One region of the Kitasatospora sp. NEAU-CNBT7 genome, then DNA from elsewhere that is predicted to be linked to it. Evidence: riboswitches for the same ligand, from Rfam matches in the RefSeq annotation. Region 1 holds a riboswitch; the other holds the start of a gene.
What was found. A riboswitch is a leader RNA that binds a small molecule or an ion and turns the genes downstream of it on or off. The one in region 1 is predicted to bind glycine.
Positions count from the first base shown of each region.

Region 2: another riboswitch for glycine. It lies ahead of gcvP (aminomethyl-transferring glycine dehydrogenase); the one in region 1 lies ahead of gcvT (glycine cleavage system aminomethyltransferase GcvT).

Region 1 covers NZ_JBXQQB010000007.1:41,197-49,604, reverse strand. Annotated here, with positions in the region: gene glyA (serine hydroxymethyltransferase) at 1-797, opposite strand, end outside; gene gcvH (glycine cleavage system protein GcvH) at 885-1,265, opposite strand; gene gcvT (glycine cleavage system aminomethyltransferase GcvT) at 1,343-2,461, opposite strand; glycine riboswitch at 2,638-2,743, opposite strand; gene AC2TEW_RS11885 (enhanced serine sensitivity protein SseB C-terminal domain-containing protein) at 2,901-3,695, shown strand; gene AC2TEW_RS11880 (enhanced serine sensitivity protein SseB C-terminal domain-containing protein) at 3,862-4,749, shown strand; gene AC2TEW_RS11875 (ABC transporter permease) at 5,344-6,333, shown strand; gene AC2TEW_RS11870 (ABC transporter substrate-binding protein) at 6,392-8,155, shown strand; gene AC2TEW_RS11865 (ABC transporter permease) at 8,254-8,408, shown strand, end outside.
Region 2 covers NZ_JBXQQB010000029.1:13,490-21,897, reverse strand. Annotated here, with positions in the region: gene AC2TEW_RS29485 (glutamate-cysteine ligase family protein) at 1-1,345, opposite strand, end outside; gene AC2TEW_RS29480 (hypothetical protein) at 1,710-2,279, shown strand; gene AC2TEW_RS29475 (DUF5999 family protein) at 2,615-2,806, shown strand; gene gcvP (aminomethyl-transferring glycine dehydrogenase) at 2,939-5,836, opposite strand; glycine riboswitch at 6,076-6,181, opposite strand; partial or broken gene AC2TEW_RS29465 (PRC-barrel domain-containing protein) at 6,380-6,805, shown strand; gene AC2TEW_RS29460 (YsnF/AvaK domain-containing protein) at 6,809-7,552, shown strand; gene AC2TEW_RS29455 (MFS transporter) at 7,749-8,408, shown strand, end outside.

The DNA.
Region 1 (8,408 bases):
ATCACGTGCTCGAGCGGGCCGCCCTGCTGGCCGGGGAAGACCGCGGAGTTGATCTTCTTGGCGTACTCGGCCTTGGAGAGGATCACGCCACCGCGCGGGCCGCCCAGGGTCTTGTGGGTGGTGGTGGTCACCACGTCGGCGTACGGCACCGGGGACGGGTGCAGACCCGCCGCGACCAGGCCGGCGAAGTGCGCCATGTCGACCATCAGCAGCGCGCCGACCTCGTCCGCGATGCGGCGGAACTCGGCGAAGTCCAGCTGGCGCGGGTAGGCGGACCAGCCGGCGATGATCAGCTTGGGCTGGTGCTCCTTGGCGAGCCGCTCGACCTCGGCCATGTCGACCACGCCGGTCTCGTCCACGTGGTACGCGGCCACGTTGTAGAGCTTGCCGGAGAAGTTGATCTTCATGCCGTGGGTGAGGTGGCCGCCGTGCGCCAGGCTCAGGCCCAGGATGGTGTCGCCCGGCTGGATCAGCGCGAACATCGCGGCCGCGTTGGCCTGCGCGCCGGAGTGCGGCTGGACGTTGGCGTGCTCGGCGCCGAACAGCTCCTTGATCCGGTCGATCGCGATCTGCTCGACCACGTCGACGTGCTCGCAGCCGCCGTAGTAGCGCTTGCCGGGGTAGCCCTCGGCGTACTTGTTGGTCAGGACCGAGCCCTGGGCCTCCATGACCGCCACGGGGGCGAAGTTCTCGGAGGCGATCATTTCGAGGGTGGTCTGCTGGCGGTGCAGCTCGGCGTCGACCGCGGCGGCGATCTCCGGGTCGAGCGCGTGCAGGGACTGGTTGAGAACCGTCATGAGTGGGTCTTCCCGTGGGGCTGGGCGGTTACCTGAGGGGAAGGGGCCGTCCGCCGCGCTGCGGCCGGCCCCCTTTCACGCGGTGGGTCAGGCGCCGCTGGTGAACGCGGTGTAGGCCTCGGCGTCCAGCAGCTCGTCGGTCGCCTCGACCTTGAGCTTGAACAGCCAGGCACCCTCGAAGGGCTCGCCGTTGACCAGGGCCGGGTCGTCGATGACGGCCTGGTTGATCTCGACGATCTCGCCGGTGGCCGGCGAGTACAGGTCGCTGACCGACTTGGTGGACTCGAGCTCACCACAGGTCTCGCCGGCGGTCACGGTGTCGCCGACCTCCGGGAGCTGGACGTACACGATGTCGCCGAGCGCGTCGGCCGCGTGCTTGGTGATGCCGACGGTCGAGACGCCGTCAGCGTCGGCCGCGGTCAGCCACTCGTGCTCCTTGGTGTACTGCAGGTGCGTGGGGTTGCTCATGACGTCATTCTCCAGGATCGCAAGAGGGTAGGGCGAAGCAGTCCGCTGGGCGGACCGGCCTGTCGGGTTGGTGCGGGTCAGCGGGCGCGCTTGTAGAACGGCAGCGCGACGACCTCGACCGGCTCGTGCTTGCCGCGGACGTCGACCGCGACCGCGGTGCCCGGGGCGGCGTGCGCGGCGTCCACGTACGCGATGGCGATCGGCTTGCCCAAGGTGGGGGAGGGGGCGCCGGAGGTGATCCGGCCGATCGGGGTGCCCTCGGCGGAGACCACCGCGTACTCGGCGCGCGGCACCCGCTTGCCCTCGGAGACCAGGCCCACCAGCACCTGCGGCGGGGCGGTCCCGGCCGCGGCGGCGGCCCGCTCCAGCGCCTCGCGGCCGACGAAGCGGCCGTCGTTGGTGGTCTTGTCGAAGCGCACCACCCGGCCGAGGCCGGCGTCGAACGGGGTGAGGTCGGTGGACAGCTCGTGCCCGTACAGCGGCATGCCCGCCTCCAGCCGGAGGGTGTCGCGGCAGGACAGGCCGCAGGCCGCCAGGCCCTTGTCGGCGCCGGCCTTGCTGAGCTCCTGCCACAGGTGCTCGGCGTCCGCGGGGGCGCAGAAGATCTCGAAGCCGTCCTCGCCGGTGTAACCGGTGCGGGCCAGCCACACCTCGCGGCCGGCGACGGTGGCGGGCAGCAGCGCGTAGTACTTCAGCGCCGGCAGGTCGGCGTCGGTCAGCGAGGCCAGGATGCCGTTGGCCTCCGGGCCCTGGACGGCGAGCAGCGCGTAGGCGTCGCGGTCGTCGCGGACCTCGGCGTCGAAGCCGGCCGCCCGCTCGGTCAGCGCGTCCAGCACCACCTGGGCGTTGGAGGCGTTGGCGACCACCATGTACTCGGTCTCGCCGGTGCGGTAGACGATCAGGTCGTCGAGGATGCCGCCGTCCTCGCGGCAGATCATGGTGTAGCGGGCCCGCAGCACGCCGAGCGCGGAGATGAAGCCGACCAGCGCGTGGTCCAGCAGTTCGCCCGCCTGCGGGCCGCTGACGGTGATCTCACCCATGTGGGAGAGGTCGAAGAGCCCGGCCCGGGTGCGGACCGCGAGGTGCTCCTCGCGCTCGGAGCCGTAGCGCAGCGGCATGTCCCAGCCGGCGAAGTCGGTCATGGTGGCACCGAGCGAGCGGTGCAGCGCGTCGAGCGCGGTGTGGCGGAGGGACATGGCGGCGGGACTCCTTGGCTGGACACTCACGGAGCGCGCCCGCACCTGGATGCGGGCATGCGGGGGTGGAGTCTCCCCGTCTGTCGTCACAACCTGAGAGCTTCACCGCACACAAGAATGGCGGCTTGCACCGTGGGTGGGCGCACGGCGCGGCCGTGTCCACTTTCCAGATGTGCCTCGCCCGCGCGGTATGGGTGGCCTGAGAGATTCCGGGGAGGACTTGCTCCTTCGGCGCCGGCCCGTGCCGTGGAACGGCACTCCGGACTCTCCCGCGCGGGTTCGAGCGGCCAGTATGAAGTTCGATCGGGGTCATCATGGCATGCCTGCGGGGCCCTGCGGGAGGGGGGCCGGGCGATACGCTCTGCGGGACGGTTCTTCGGCCCGCGCACGGCGCGCGGCGCGCGGGCTCGCCCGGTCAGGGCGGAAGGGGCAGAGACGGATGGGGTACCCGGCGGGCGAGGCACGGCCTTGGACGGAGCCGGGCGCGGCTCCCGAGGGCGGGAGCTGGCCGGTCAACGAGCTGGAACAGGTGCTCACCGCGGCCCTGGGCGACCCGGGCGCCACGCCCCGGGTGATCGAGGTGCTGGCCCGCAGCCAGGTGTGGATCCCGCTGCCGGCCGGCGCCGACCAGCAGGGCCAGTCGCTGGACCTGCCGACCATCGAACTGGCCGGCGCGCCGTACGTGCCGGTCTTCTCCTCCCAGGAGGAGTTCCTGCGCCAGGCGCCCGGGATGGCCTTCGCCATCGCGCCGATGTGGGAGTTCGCCCGCGGCCTGCCGCTGGGGATCGGCATCGCGGTCAACCCCGAGGCGCCGGTCGGCATCCCGGTGCCGCCGGAGGGCGTCGGCGAGCTGCGGCGCGGCCCGCAGGGCGATCGGCCGGCGGACGGCGGCGTGCCCGAGGGGGCGCGGGTCGCCCTCAAGGAGCCCGAGCCGCACCAGGAGCCGTACGCCTTCCTGGCCGCCGCCGGATCCGAACTCGCGATGCTGCCAGAGGTGTTGACGGCCCGTCGGGCGCTGGCCAAGGTGGAGGGCGAGGCCACCCTGCTCTACCTGGGCATCCAGCTCGACCCCGCGCTGCCCGCCGACCCGGCCCGGGTGGGCGAGGCGCTCGGCCGGGCGCTCGGAACCGCCGCCCCGGCCTGGGGCGTCCACCTGGTGCTGCTGGACCTGGCCGCCGACCCGGTGGTCGACTGGCTGGTCACCCAGGTGCGGCCGTTCTACGTCCGCGCCTGAACGGCGGGCCCGGGGCCGGGCCCCGCGGGCGGCCCGCCGCGGCGGTGACCGTCCAGTAGGGGGACGGCGGTATGACGGCTGTCGGCCCTGCCCCATAGGGTTGCTGCCGACAGTCCGCGCGGCGGGGCCGCGGGGGCGACGGGACGGGCGAGAGCGAGGTGGGCGCGTGAGCGCGGGAGCGGCAGGCGGCGGCGCGCCGGGCCAGTGGGGCCAGGCGCGCCCCGGTGGTGACCCGGGGGCGATCGAGCGTGCCCTGGCCCAGGTCGCGCCCGAGCGGTACGAGGCCTACGAAGCGCTGTTGCGCGCGCTGGCCGAGGGCCAGGTCTGGATGCTGCTGTGGCACGGACAGCCCGGCAGCCCCGACGCCCAGTACGGGAACATGGACATCGGCGGTCTCGGCTACGCGCCCGCCGTCACCTCGCCGGGGCAGCTGAGCGCGAGCGGCTGGGCCCGGGGCCACGAGGCGATCTCCGGGCTGGAGATCGCCAACGCGCTCTACCGGACCCGCTGGGGCCTGTGGCTGGACCCGCACGTGCCCGGCGGCGGGGTCGGCGTGCCCTGGGCGGACCTGCGCCGGATCGCGGTGGGCCTGGACCGGCTCCCGGCCGGCCCGCTGCAGCTGGCCGAACCCCAGCTGGCCGTCCCGCAGTTCTACGCCCAGCTGGAGCACCAGGCGGCCGAGGTCAGGCCGCTGCGCTCGCTGCGGCAGGTCTGGGTGCGGCCCGCGCTCGGCGAGCCCTACCTGGCGATCGGCCTCGACCTGTACGACACCTCGCCGCCCGCGGTCGAGGCGGCCCGGGCGCTGGTCCAGCGCGCGGTGGCGCACCTGCCGGAGGGCACCTCGGTGTCGACGGTGATGCTGGCCGACGAGTTCGACCCGGTGGCGATGTGGCTGCTGGCCAACGCGCGTCCGTTCTACGACCGCGAGGCCCGGTTCGGCCCGCAGCAGGCGGCCCCGCAGCCGCCGTACCCGGGGTACGGCTATCCGCCCCCGCAGGGGCAGTCGGTGGCGGGCTGGCCGCAGCAGCCGTGGCAGGGCTACCCGGGCCGCTGAAATACGTTCGTATGCCATTTTCTGAGCACCCGTAGGCGTTTTCGCCCACGGGTGCTTCCTTTTGTCCCCCCGCGCCGACCTGGCAGTTTTCCGCCACTGGCGACCATCCGTCAGCGGGCGTCTTGACAGGCACGTAACACCTGTGTGAAGAGCGATATGCGGCGGAAACAGTCGTGCATGCAGGCAGATCACAGTTGGGCATCCTTCGGTTGTGAGGTCTGGCGCAAGGCTGTCCGAATGACACAGAGTGCTGCGCAATGCAGAGCGCGTAGCGAGCCCCACGAAGGCGAACGCGCAAGCTGAGAAACCTGATCGGCACGGGTCGCTTTCCGACCGGTACCACGCACCTCGCAACGACCCGGCGTACCGGCGCAGTTGACCGCCGCCCGTCCGGGACCGCAGTACCCCGGCATTTCAGCACCGCACCTTCAGCACCGCCGCACCGAGCCCGGCACCACCGCACCGACGCACCGTCACCAAGCATCAGTGGCGCATTCCGGCCCTTTCGAGCTCCTGGCCCCACCGGGCCGGGCAGGCCACGAACCGGCCGGAGACCGTGGGCCGGCCACCGTCGGCGAGGGGACCGAACTGACCATGACCACATCGAACGAGACCCTCGGCTCCGCACCCCAGGCCAAGCAGGAAACCGGCCCGGCGAAGCGGATCGAGGGCAGATCGCTCAGCCAGATCGCCTGGCTGCGCTTCAAGCGCGACAAGGCCGCCGTCGCCGGCGGCGTGGTCGTGATCCTGCTGGTGCTGCTCGCAGTGCTGGCCAAGCCGATCGAGGCGGTCTTCGGCCTCGACCCGAACGCCTTCCACCAGGACGCGCTGGACGCCAACCTCGGCGGCATCCCGTTCGGCGACTGGGGCGGCATGAGCTGGGAGCACCCGCTCGGTGTCGACGTCCAGTACGGACGCGACCTGCTGACCCGGGTCATCGAAGGCTCCTGGGTCTCGCTGCTGGTGGCCTTCGGTGCCACCATCCTGTCCAACGTCATCGGCACCGTGCTCGGCATCACCGCCGGCTACTACGGCGGCTGGGTGGACACCGTGATCAGCCGGCTGATGGACATGTTCCTGGCCTTCCCGCTGCTGCTGTTCGCGATCGCCATCTCGGCCTCGCTCAAGGACGGCGCGTTCGGGCTGCACGGCACCTCGCTGCACATCACGGTGCTGATCTTCGTGATCGGCTTCTTCAACTGGCCCTACATGGGCCGGATCGTGCGCGGTCAGACGCTCTCGCTGCGCGAGCGCGAGTTCGTCGACGCGGCCCGCAGCCTCGGCGCCCGCGGCCCGTTCATCCTCTTCAAGGAACTGCTGCCCAACCTGGTCGGTCCGATCCTGGTCTACTCGACCCTGCTGATCCCGACCAACATCCTCTTCGAGGCCGGCCTGAGCTTCCTCGGCGTCGGCATCGAGCCGCCACAGGCCTCCTGGGGCGGCATGTTGAGCAACGCGATCGACTACTACCAGGTGGACCCGCAGTACCTGATGGTCCCCGGCCTGGCGATCTTCGTCACCGTGCTCGCTTTCAACCTGTTGGGCGACGGGCTCCGTGACGCCCTCGACCCCAAGAACAACTGACGTAGCCGTCAGGGATTTCCACCGTCATCGCTCATCCTCCAAGGGGTTGATCTCAGCTATGCGCAGGTCCCGTACCGCCGCGCTGACCGCGCTCGCCGCGGCCGTGGCGCTGACCCTCACCGGCTGCTCCAGCAGCAAGGGCAGCACCGACGGCGCCACCAAGGGCGGCTCCGTCGCCGGCGCCGACGCCGCGACGAAGAACATCGTGAACGCCTCGGACACCAAGGGCGGCACGGTCGTCTACGAGCACTCCGACGTGCCGGACTCCTTCGACCCGGGCAACACGTACTACGCGTACATGTACAACTTCTCGCGTCTGTACGGCCGTCCGCTGACCACCTTCCAGCCCGCCGCCGGCGAGGCCGGCAACAAGCTGGTCCCGGACCTGGCCGAGTCGCTGGGCCAGGTCAGCCCGGACGGTCTGACCTGGACCTACAAGCTGCGGGCCGGCATCAAGTACGACGACGGCACCGCGGTCACCTCCAAGGACGTCAAGTACGCGGTGGAGCGCTCCAACTTCGCGCCCGACGTGCTGTCCAACGGTCCGACGTACTTCCACGACCTGCTCAAGGACAACGACACCCCGTACGCGGGTCCGTACAAGGACAAGACCGGTGACCTGAAGTCCATCGAGACTCCGGACGACACCACCATCGTCTTCCACCTGAAGCAGCCGTTCGCCGACTTCGACTACCTGGTCAGCGCCCCGCAGACGGTCCCGGTGCCGCAGGCCAAGGACACCGGCGCGGACTACGTCAAGCACATCGCCTCCACCGGCAGCTACAAGTTCCAGAGCTACGAGGACGGCAAGGAGGTCGTGCTGGTCCCGAACACCAACTGGGACCCGAAGACCGACCCGATCCGCAAGCAGCTCGCCGACAAGATCCAGGTCAAGCTGAAGATCGCGCAGTCGACCATCGACCAGGACCTGCTGGCCGGAAACGCCCAGGTCGACCTGGCCGGCAAGGGCGTCGACCCGCAGACCCAGGCCAAGCTGCTGCTGGACCCCAAGCTCAAGGCGCAGACCGACAACACCTACGGTGGCCGTCTGGTCTACACCGCGATCAACACCAAGGTCGCGCCGTTCGACAACATCGACTGCCGCAAGGCCGTCCAGTACGCGATCGACAAGGTCTCGGTGCAGACCGCGATCGGCGGTCCGATCCGCGGTGACATCGCCTCCACGGTGCTCCCGCCGGACATCCCGGGCTACCAGAAGTCGGACCCGTACGCGACCGAGGGCAACAAGGGTGACGAGGCCAAGGCCAAGGACGCCCTGAAGGCCTGCGGCAAGCCGGACGGCTTCAAGACCAGCATCATGGCCCGCCAGGACCGCTCGACCGAGGTCGCCTCGGCCACCGCGATCCAGGCGGCGCTGAAGAAGGTCGGCATCGACGTCGAGATCCAGCAGTTCCCGCAGGGCAAGTACTTCTCGGACTTCGCGGGCGTGCCGGAGTACACCGACAGCCACAACACCGGTCTGATCATGATGCAGTGGGGCGCCGACTGGCCGACCGGCTACGGCTTCCTGCAGCAGGTGGTGGACGGCCGGGCGATCAAGAAGTCCGGCAACACCAACCTCTCGCAGCTGAACGACCCGTCGATCAACAAGCTGCTGGACGACGCGATCGCCAACCCGGACCGGGCCGCCCGCGAGAAGATCTACGGCGAGATCGACAAGAAGACCATGGACGCCGCGGTCATCGTGCCGCTGACCTACTACAAGGTCTTCCTGTACCGCCCGGCGGGTGCCACCAACATGGCGTCCACCCCGGCCTTCTCCGGTCAGTACGACTACCTGAACATCGGCGTCACCAAGTAAGAGCCTGGCTCCACACCCCTGAAGGCAGGTGAAGGCAGCGGCGCCCGCCTCCGGTCCGGTCACCCCGGACGGAGGCGGGCCGCCGCAGCCGACCGACTATGTTCGCCTACATCATCCGAAGGATCCTCGCGGCCGTCGTGCTGCTGCTGGTAGTCAGCGCCATCACCTTCGGCATCTTCTTCCTGCTCCCCTCGCTGGCCGGCGAGACCACCGACCAGCTGGCCGCGCAGTACGTCGGCAAGAACCCCAGCCC
Region 2 (8,408 bases), on a different contig from region 1:
GCAGGCAGCGCTGCTCGATGATCCCGAGGTAGCGGTCCCGGTCGGCCGGTTCGACGCCCCACTCGTCCAGGCCCTGATGGGCCAGCGGCAGCAGCTCGCCGAGGACCAGGTCGGTGGCGGCCACCGGTGCGACCGCCCGCCCGGCGCGGCCGCGGCCCGGCCAGTGCAGCACCGCGTCGATGCCGTACCGGGCGGCGGTGTGGAAGTTCTCGTCGGCCCGGGCGAACGGCAGCCGGTTCCAGACCGGCCTGGGCTGCTCGGCGAGCACCCGGACCAGCCCGTAGTAGAAGGCCGCGTTGGCCAGGGTGTCGGCGACCGTCGGGCCGGCCGGCAGGCAGCGGTTCTCCACCCGCAGGTGGGCGACGCCGTCGGCGATGTCGTAGACCGGGCGGTTCCAGCGGTAGATGGTGCCGTTGTGCAGCCGCATCTCGGCGAGCCTCGGCACCCCGCCGGAGGCCAGCACCTTGGCCGGGTCCTCGTCGTCGCAGATCGGCAGCAGGGCGGGGAAGTAGCGCAGGTTCTCGGCGAACAGGTCGAGCACCGAATCCACCCAGCGCTCGCCGAACCAGGTTATGGGGCGCACTCCTTGCGCCTTGAGCTCCGCCGAACGGGTGTCACAGGCTTGCTGGAACAGGACGGGGCGCGTCTCGCGCCACAGCTCGCGCCCGAACAGGAAGGGCGAGTTGGCGCCGAGCGCCAACTGGACGGCGGAGATCGCCTGGGCCGCGTTCCACACCGGCGCGAACCGCTCGGGGGTCACCTGCAGATGCAGCTGCAGCGAGGTGGCGGCGGCCTCCGCGACCATCGACACCGACTCCACCGCGAGGTGCTCCACCCCCTCGATGTCGAGCGCGATGTCCTCGCCGCGGGCGGCCAGGATCTGGTCGCTCAGCAGGGTGTAGCGGTCGTTGTGGGACATCGCCTCGAGCCCGGTGTGGTCCAGGTCGAGCGTCGGCAGGATGCCCACCATCACGATCCGGGCGCCGACCTCGGCCGCCTTGCGGTCGGCGTACCGCAGGCCGGTGTCGATCTCCTCGCGCAGGTCCTCCAGCACGTGGCCGCCCAGGCGCCGCGGCGCGATGTTGACCTCCACGTTGAACTGGCCGAGCTCGGTCTGGAAGTCGGCGGACGCGATCGACTGCAGCACCCGGGAGTTCCCCAGCACCGGCAGCCCCTGCTCGTCCACCAGGTTGAGCTCGATCTCCAGGCCCATCATGGCCCGCGGCCGGTCGAACCGCTGCTCGCGCAGCATCCGTTCCAGCACGTCCAGACAGGACTGGAGTTTGCGGCGGTACAGCTGCCGGTCGGACAGTTCCGCTCGGGTCGCCACGACCTTCTCGCCCATGGGTCCTCCCCTCCCCCTCGGTCGACGGTGCAAGCAATATGCCCATCCGGAAGATCGATAGCCCGGCCGTTCGAACGTGCCGTCGGGACAAGATTCCTGACCCTCTTTCAGCAACACCCCAACTTGCACCACGCCACTGAACGTGATAAGAAGGTCACCCTGCGCACCTGTTCGAGTAGAATTCGCACTGCGCCCCGGCCCGGTCGCCCGCATTCGACCCCTCAGCCGACACCGGCTGGTCGACGGCGGGCCCGCGCACGCACCGCGATCATGCCCAACCGGACACGGCCCAGGCCCCGCCACATCGACGCCATGCCGGTATGCCGCACTCGCACGCCGATCTCGCACGGAGAGGCGACTCACCATGACCCTGCAGACCCCTCAGCCCCCGCCCGGTGCCCTGCGCGCCGTCCTGGCCGCCCTGGACTCCGAGGCCGGGCTCCGACAGCCGGCCGCCTCCGTCCTGCGCCACGGCCCCGGCCCGCTGCTGCCCGTCCATCCCCTGGCGGTGTACGTGCTGGAGCGGCCCGGGGCGAGCCCGGCCGAGGCCAGGCGCACCGGGTGGCGGTTCCTGATCAAGAACGGGGCCGGTGAGTTCGCGGCCTCGGCCGAGGTGGTCGAAACCCCTGCCGGGCACGCCTTCTCCCACTTCACCGCGGGCCCCTACCCGGACTCGACGCTGCGCGCGCTGCGGCAGGCCTGGCAGCTGGCGCACGCGGCGCCCGCCCAGCACCAGCCGCGGCTGCTGTCGATGCCGGGCCACTACGCCACGGCGCTGTGGCTGCACGGCCCGTCCGCCGCCGAGGACCTGATCATCCCGCTCGCCCCGGCCCCGGTCGGGGTCACCGCGCACCGGGTGTACCCCGCCGCCGAACTGCTCGGGGCGCTGGGCCGCGCACCGGTGGCCGCGCCGGCCCTGCTCGGGGGCTCCTGACCGGGTCCGGCGGGCGGCGTCCGCCGTCACCACCCCAACGGGCCATCACCCACTGACCGGTTCGGGCCAGTGGGCGATGGCCCGTCCGGCATTCCGGGGGCGGGCACGGCCGCCGGTCGGGTGGTCTACGCTTCCGATCTGTGGCGCACGTCACGAAATGGCTGCGCGGCGGCCACCGGGGGCCGACACTGGGAACCAGCACGGAGGACCTGCTGTCCTACCCGTTGCGCGGCCGGTTCACACCTGGACCGGCCGGCAGGATCCGCCGGCAGGGCGGCGCCCAGGGGGGTGGCCGTGCGGCGGGTGTGGATCGCGACCGAAGCGAGGGTACAACGATGTGCCAGCACCGTCCTGAGTGTCCTACCGCCGACTCCCCCGACCGCGAGGCGGCCGTCCCCGTCGCGCTCCACCCGGACCAGGGGTGGAGCCTGCTGTGCAACGGCGTCCTGCTCTTCGAGGACACCGGCGAGCTGCTGCCCGACGGCCGGGTGATCGCCCCGCACCGCCCGTTGGCCTTCGCCGCCTGAGCGGCTGCCCGGCGGCCCTGCTGCCCCGCCGGGTGAACCACGGGAAAGGGCCCCGGAGGATGTGATCCTCCGGGGCCCTTCCGTTGCCGATCCGCCAGGCGGCCCGGACGCGGTGGCCCGGGCCTGGGTGGATCAGACGCCGTAGTCGTCCAGCGGCGGGCAGGAGCAGACCAGGTTGCGGTCGCCGTACGCGCCGTCGATCCGGCTCACCGGCGGCCAGTACTTGTCGGCCGGGTTGACGCCGGCCGGGAAGACCGCCTCCTGGCGCGAGTACGCGTGCTCCCACTCGCCGGCCATGGTGGCGGCGGTGTGCGGGGCGTTGGCCAGCGGGTTGTCCTCGGCGGGCCAGGCACCCGAGCCGACCTTCTCGATCTCCGCCCGGATCTCGATCATCGCGGCGCAGAACCGGTCGATCTCGTGCAGGTCCTCGGACTCGGTGGGCTCGATCATCAGCGTGCCGGCCACCGGGAAGGACATGGTCGGGGCGTGGAAGCCGTAGTCGATCAGGCGCTTGGCGATGTCGTCGACGCTGACGCCCGTCTCCTTGGTGAGCGGACGCAGGTCGATGATGCACTCGTGCGCGACCAGGCCGCCGGGGCCGGTGTAGAGCACCGGGTAGTGCGGGGCCAGGCGCTTGGCGATGTAGTTGGCGTTCAGCACCGCGACCTGGGTGGCGCGCTTGAGGCCCTCGCCGCCCATCAGGCGCACGTACGCCCAGGAGATCGGCAGGATCGCGGCCGAGCCCCAGGGGGCGGCCGAGATCGGGCCGACACCGGTGGCCGGGCCCGCCTCCGCCTGCAGCGGGTGGTTGGGCAGGTACGGCGCGAGGTGCTCGCGGACCGCGACCGGGCCGACGCCGGGGCCGCCGCCGCCGTGCGGGATGCAGAAGGTCTTGTGCAGGTTCAGGTGCGAGACGTCGGCGCCGAACTTGCCCGGCTTGGCGAGGCCGACCAGGGCGTTCAGGTTGGCGCCGTCGACGTACACCTGGCCGCCGGCCTCGTGCACCAGGGCGCAGATCTGGGTGATCTCGGTCTCGTACACGCCGTGGGTGGACGGGTAGGTGACCATCAGCACCGAGAGCTGGTCGCGGTGGAGCTCGATCTTGGCCTTGAGGTCCTCGACGTCCACGTCGCCGTCGACCAGCGTCTTGACCACGACGACCCGCATGCCGGCCATCACGGCGGAGGCGGCGTTGGTGCCGTGCGCGGAGGACGGGATCAGGCAGACGTCGCGCTGGGCGTCACCGTTGGCCAGGTGGTAGGCGCGGACGGCGAGCAGGCCGGCCAGCTCGCCCTGGGAGCCGGCGTTGGGCTGGATGGAGACGGCGTCGTAGCCGGTCACCTCGACCAGCTGCTGCTCCAGGCCGTGGATCAGGCTGAGGAAGCCCTGGACCTGCTCGGCGGGGGCGAAGGGGTGCAGCTGGCCGAACTCGGGCCAGGTCACCGGCTCCATCTCGGTGGTCGCGTTGAGCTTCATGGTGCAGGAGCCCAGCGGGATCATGCCGCGGTCCAGCGCGTAGTCGCGGTCCGACAGGCGGCGCAGGTAGCGCAGCATGGCGGTCTCGGAGCGGTGGCTGTGGAAGACCGGGTGGGTGAGGTACTCGTCCTCGCGCAGCAGGGCGGCGGGCAGCGTGTCGGCGGCCTCGGCGACCTCGGTGTCCTTCAGGCCGAAGGCGGCCCAGACGGCGGCCAGGTGCTCGCGGGTGGTGGTCTCGTCGCAGGAGATCGAGACGGTGTCGGCGCCGGCCTTGAACAGGTTGACACCGGCCTCGGCCGCGGCGGCGACCACCTCGGCGGCACGGCCGGGGACGCGGGCGGTGACGGTGTCGAAGAACGCGCCGTGGACGAGCTCCACGCCGCCGGCCGTCAGGCCCTCGGCGAGGGCGGCGGCGTAGCGGTGGGTGCGGCGGGCGATGTCGGCCAGGCCGTCGGGGCCGTGGTAGACGGCGTACATGGAGGCCATCACGGCGAGCAGCACCTGGGCGGTGCAGATGTTGCTGGTGGCCTTCTCGCGGCGGATGTGCTGCTCGCGGGTCTGCAGGGCCAGGCGGTAGGCGCGGTTGCCGTCGCGGTCGACCGAGACGCCGACCAGGCGGCCGGGCAGGTTGCGGGCGTACTGGGCGCGGACGGCCAGGTAGCCGGCGTGCGGGCCGCCGAAGCCCATCGGCACGCCGAAGCGCTGCGAGGTGCCGCAGGCGATGTCGGCGCCGAGCTCGCCCGGCGACTTCAGCAGGGTCAGCGCCAGCAGGTCGGCGGCGACCGCGACGACCGCGCCGAGGCCGTGCGCCTGCTCGATCAGCGGTGCGAGGTCGCGGACCGCGCCGGAGGCACCGGGGTACTGGAGCAGCACGCCGAAGACGCCGCGCTCGGCGATCTCGGCCGGGATGCCGTCGGACAGGTCGGCGACGACCACCTCGACGCCGGTCGGCACGGCGCGGGTCTCGATCACCGCGACGGTCTGCGGCAGGGTGTCGGCGTCGATCAGGAAGACACCGCCCTTGACCTTGGTGACCCGGCGGGCCAGCGCCATCGCCTCGGCGGCGGCGGTGCCCTCGTCGAGCAGCGAGGAGCCGGAGGTGTCCAGGCCGGTCAGGTCGGAGACCAGGGTCTGGAAGTTGAGCAGCGCCTCCAGGCGGCCCTGGGAGATCTCCGGCTGGTACGGGGTGTAGGCGGTGTACCAGGCCGGGTTCTCCAGCACGTTGCGCAGGATCACCGGCGGGGTGAAGGTGCCGTAGTAGCCGAGGCCGATCATCGAGGTGAGGACCTGGTTGCGGTCGGCCAGCTCGCGCAGTTCGGCGAGCACCTGGGCCTCGCTGCGGCCGGCCGGCAGGCCGAGCGCGGTGAGGCTCTTGATGGTGTCGGGCACGGCGGCGTCGGACAGCTCGTCCAGGGAGGCGTAGCCGACGTGGGCCAGCATCTTCTCCTGGGCGGCCGCGTCGGGGCCGATGTGGCGGGTCTCGAAGGGGCTGGCCAGCTCGAGTTCGGCGAGGGTGGCGTCGCTGCGGCGACCGTGGGTCGGCTGGGCGTTCATGGGGGTCGAGGCCTCCTGGTCGATGACCGGCTGGGGTGCGGGCGCCGACCGGCCTGCACCGCCGCTGGGCGGCGGGGACCATGAGCGCACGAACCCGACAGGCCTCCCCCTCTGTCATCGGGACCTGAGAGCTTCGCCCGCACGGGCGGCCCGGAGGGCCACCTGTCGGCTTGCACCGTCGGTGAGGGTGGTGCCGTCGGCTCCCGCGCCGGCGGTCCTGCCCTGCTTTCCAGAGTGACCTGTCCCACACGGTACGGGTGCCTGAGAGATTCCGGGGAGGAGTTGCTCCTTCGGCGCCCTGGACGCCCGCCGCGGCGGGCCCAGGGACTCTCCCGAGCGGGCTCGGCGGTCGCCGCCCAGGGTACCAGCGAGATTCCCGCGGATCACGGGCCAGGGGCGGCCGGTCCGCACTGCCGTTCCCCGGACGGCGGCGCCCGGGTCGCCCACGTCCGATTGATGGCTTTTCGTGTGAAGTGGCGGGCGGCCAGCTCCTCCGACCGCCCCCCGACGGACTGGTCAGGAGCAGGCGGACTGGAGGACAGCGTGCAGACCGATATCGATCCGCGCGACCTGATCGGACACAAGGCGGTCGACCGGAACGGTGACAAGATCGGTACGGTCGACGAGGTGTATCTCGACGACGCGACCGGGGAGCCCGAGTGGGCTGCGGTGCGGACCGGGATCTTCGGCCGGGACGCCTTCGTCCCGCTGACCACCAGCGAGTTCGCCGGCGACGAGTTGCGGGTCCCGTACGACAAGTCGCTGATCAAGGAGTCCCCGGACTTCGGGGTGGGCCAGCACCTCTCGCCCGCGCAGGAGTTGCAGCTCTACCGCTACTACGGGCTGGACGCGGGCGGCGGCACCCCGCCGCCGCCGTCGGCGACCAACGGTTCGGCCGCGGCGGCCGCCGCCGTGGCCGCCGACCGCAGCAAGGACCGGGACTTCGGCAAGGTCTCCTCCTCGCCGCAGACGATGACCGCGCCCGAGCCGGGCACGACCAACGCCGCGCCGTTCGCCCCGCACGCCGCCGCCCCGATGGCGCCGCCGGCCTCCGCCCCGGCCCCGGCGCCGCAGGCGGCACCCGCCGAGGACCCGCCGACCATGCAGCTCGGCTCCCCGCTGGCCGCCCACCAGGCGACCACCCAGCACGGCCCGCCGCAGTCCGCGGCCCCGCAGCCGTCCAACCACCACGACGCCCAGGGCGACACCAGGATGCCGGGCGCGGCGCAGCAGCCGGCGGGCCCGGCGTCCAGCGCGCCGAGCGGGCCGGTGGAGATCACCTGCCGCGAGGAGCGGCTGGACATCACCACCGAGTGGCACGTGCTGGGGACCGCGCGGCTGCGCAAGTACGTGACCAGCGAGCCGGTGGAGCGCAAGGTGCCGGTGGTCCGGGAGCGGGTCCGGGTGGAGCGGGTGCCGGTGACCGAGGCGGAGCGGGCGTCGCTCAGCGAGCAGGAGATCGTCGAGGGGATGGAGGAGGTGACCCTGCGCGAGGAGCGGGCGGTGGTGCGCAAGTACCTGGCCCCGATCGAGCGGGTGCGCCTGGTGGTGGAGCGGTACACCGAGGAGGAGGTGATCCGCGAGGAGCTGCGCCGCGAGCAGGTGGAGATCCACGACAGCACGTCGGCCACGAATCCTCCGGTGCCGCCGCCGGTCGGGCCGGTGCAGCGGCCCGCCGAGCCCTCCCTGCGGCCGGAGCCGCTGCGGCCGTCCTGAGCCGCCGCGGTCCGCGCCGGCCGCCCGCCACCGAGGTCCCGTCCCCGCCGCCGCGGGGGCGGGACCTCCGCGCTGCCGAAGCTTCAGCGATCGATATTTGACACAGTGAACTATTCAGCGGCATGGTTACTTCATTCGATTCACTATCTCTCGCCTGAAGCACTGAGCTCGGGCAGCCAGAACCGGAGGAAGAACCGTGAGTGAGGCATCTCAGCCCACCATCACGGCCGACAAGCCGACCAGCGCCCGGGTGCTCCCCGCCCTGGTGCTGGCCATGCTGGCGTTCAGCGTGGTGCAGACCGCAGTCGTCCCGATCCTGCCCTCGCTGGCCAAGGAACTGAACGTCTCCGGCTCCAACATCACCTGGCTGATGACGGCCAACCTGCTCTCGGCCGCCGTCCTGACCCCGCTGCTCGGCCGCTTCGGCGACCTGCGGGGCCGCAAGCCGATGCTGCTGGTCTCGCTGGCCGGCCTGGTGGCCGGTTCCGCGCTCGCCGTCGGCACCCACTCCTTCACCTGGCTGGTCGTCGCCCGCGTCCTGCAGGGCGCCGGCGGTGGCGTGCTGCCGCTGGCCATCAGCATCGTCCGTGACGAGCTCCCCCGGGAGAAGGTCACCGGCGGCGTCGCGGCGATCAGCGCCTCGATGGGCGTCGGCAGCGGCCTCGGCCTGGTCGCCACCGGCCTGCTGCTGGAGCACTGGAGCTACAAGTCCATCTTCTGGATGGGCCTGATCTTCGGTCTGATCGCGGTCGCCCTGGTCGCCCTGCGGGTGCCCAAGGACCCGGTCGTCGACAAGGAGGGCGGCGCCGACCCGCTCGGCGCGCTCACCCTGGCCGGCTGGCTCTCCGCGCTGCTG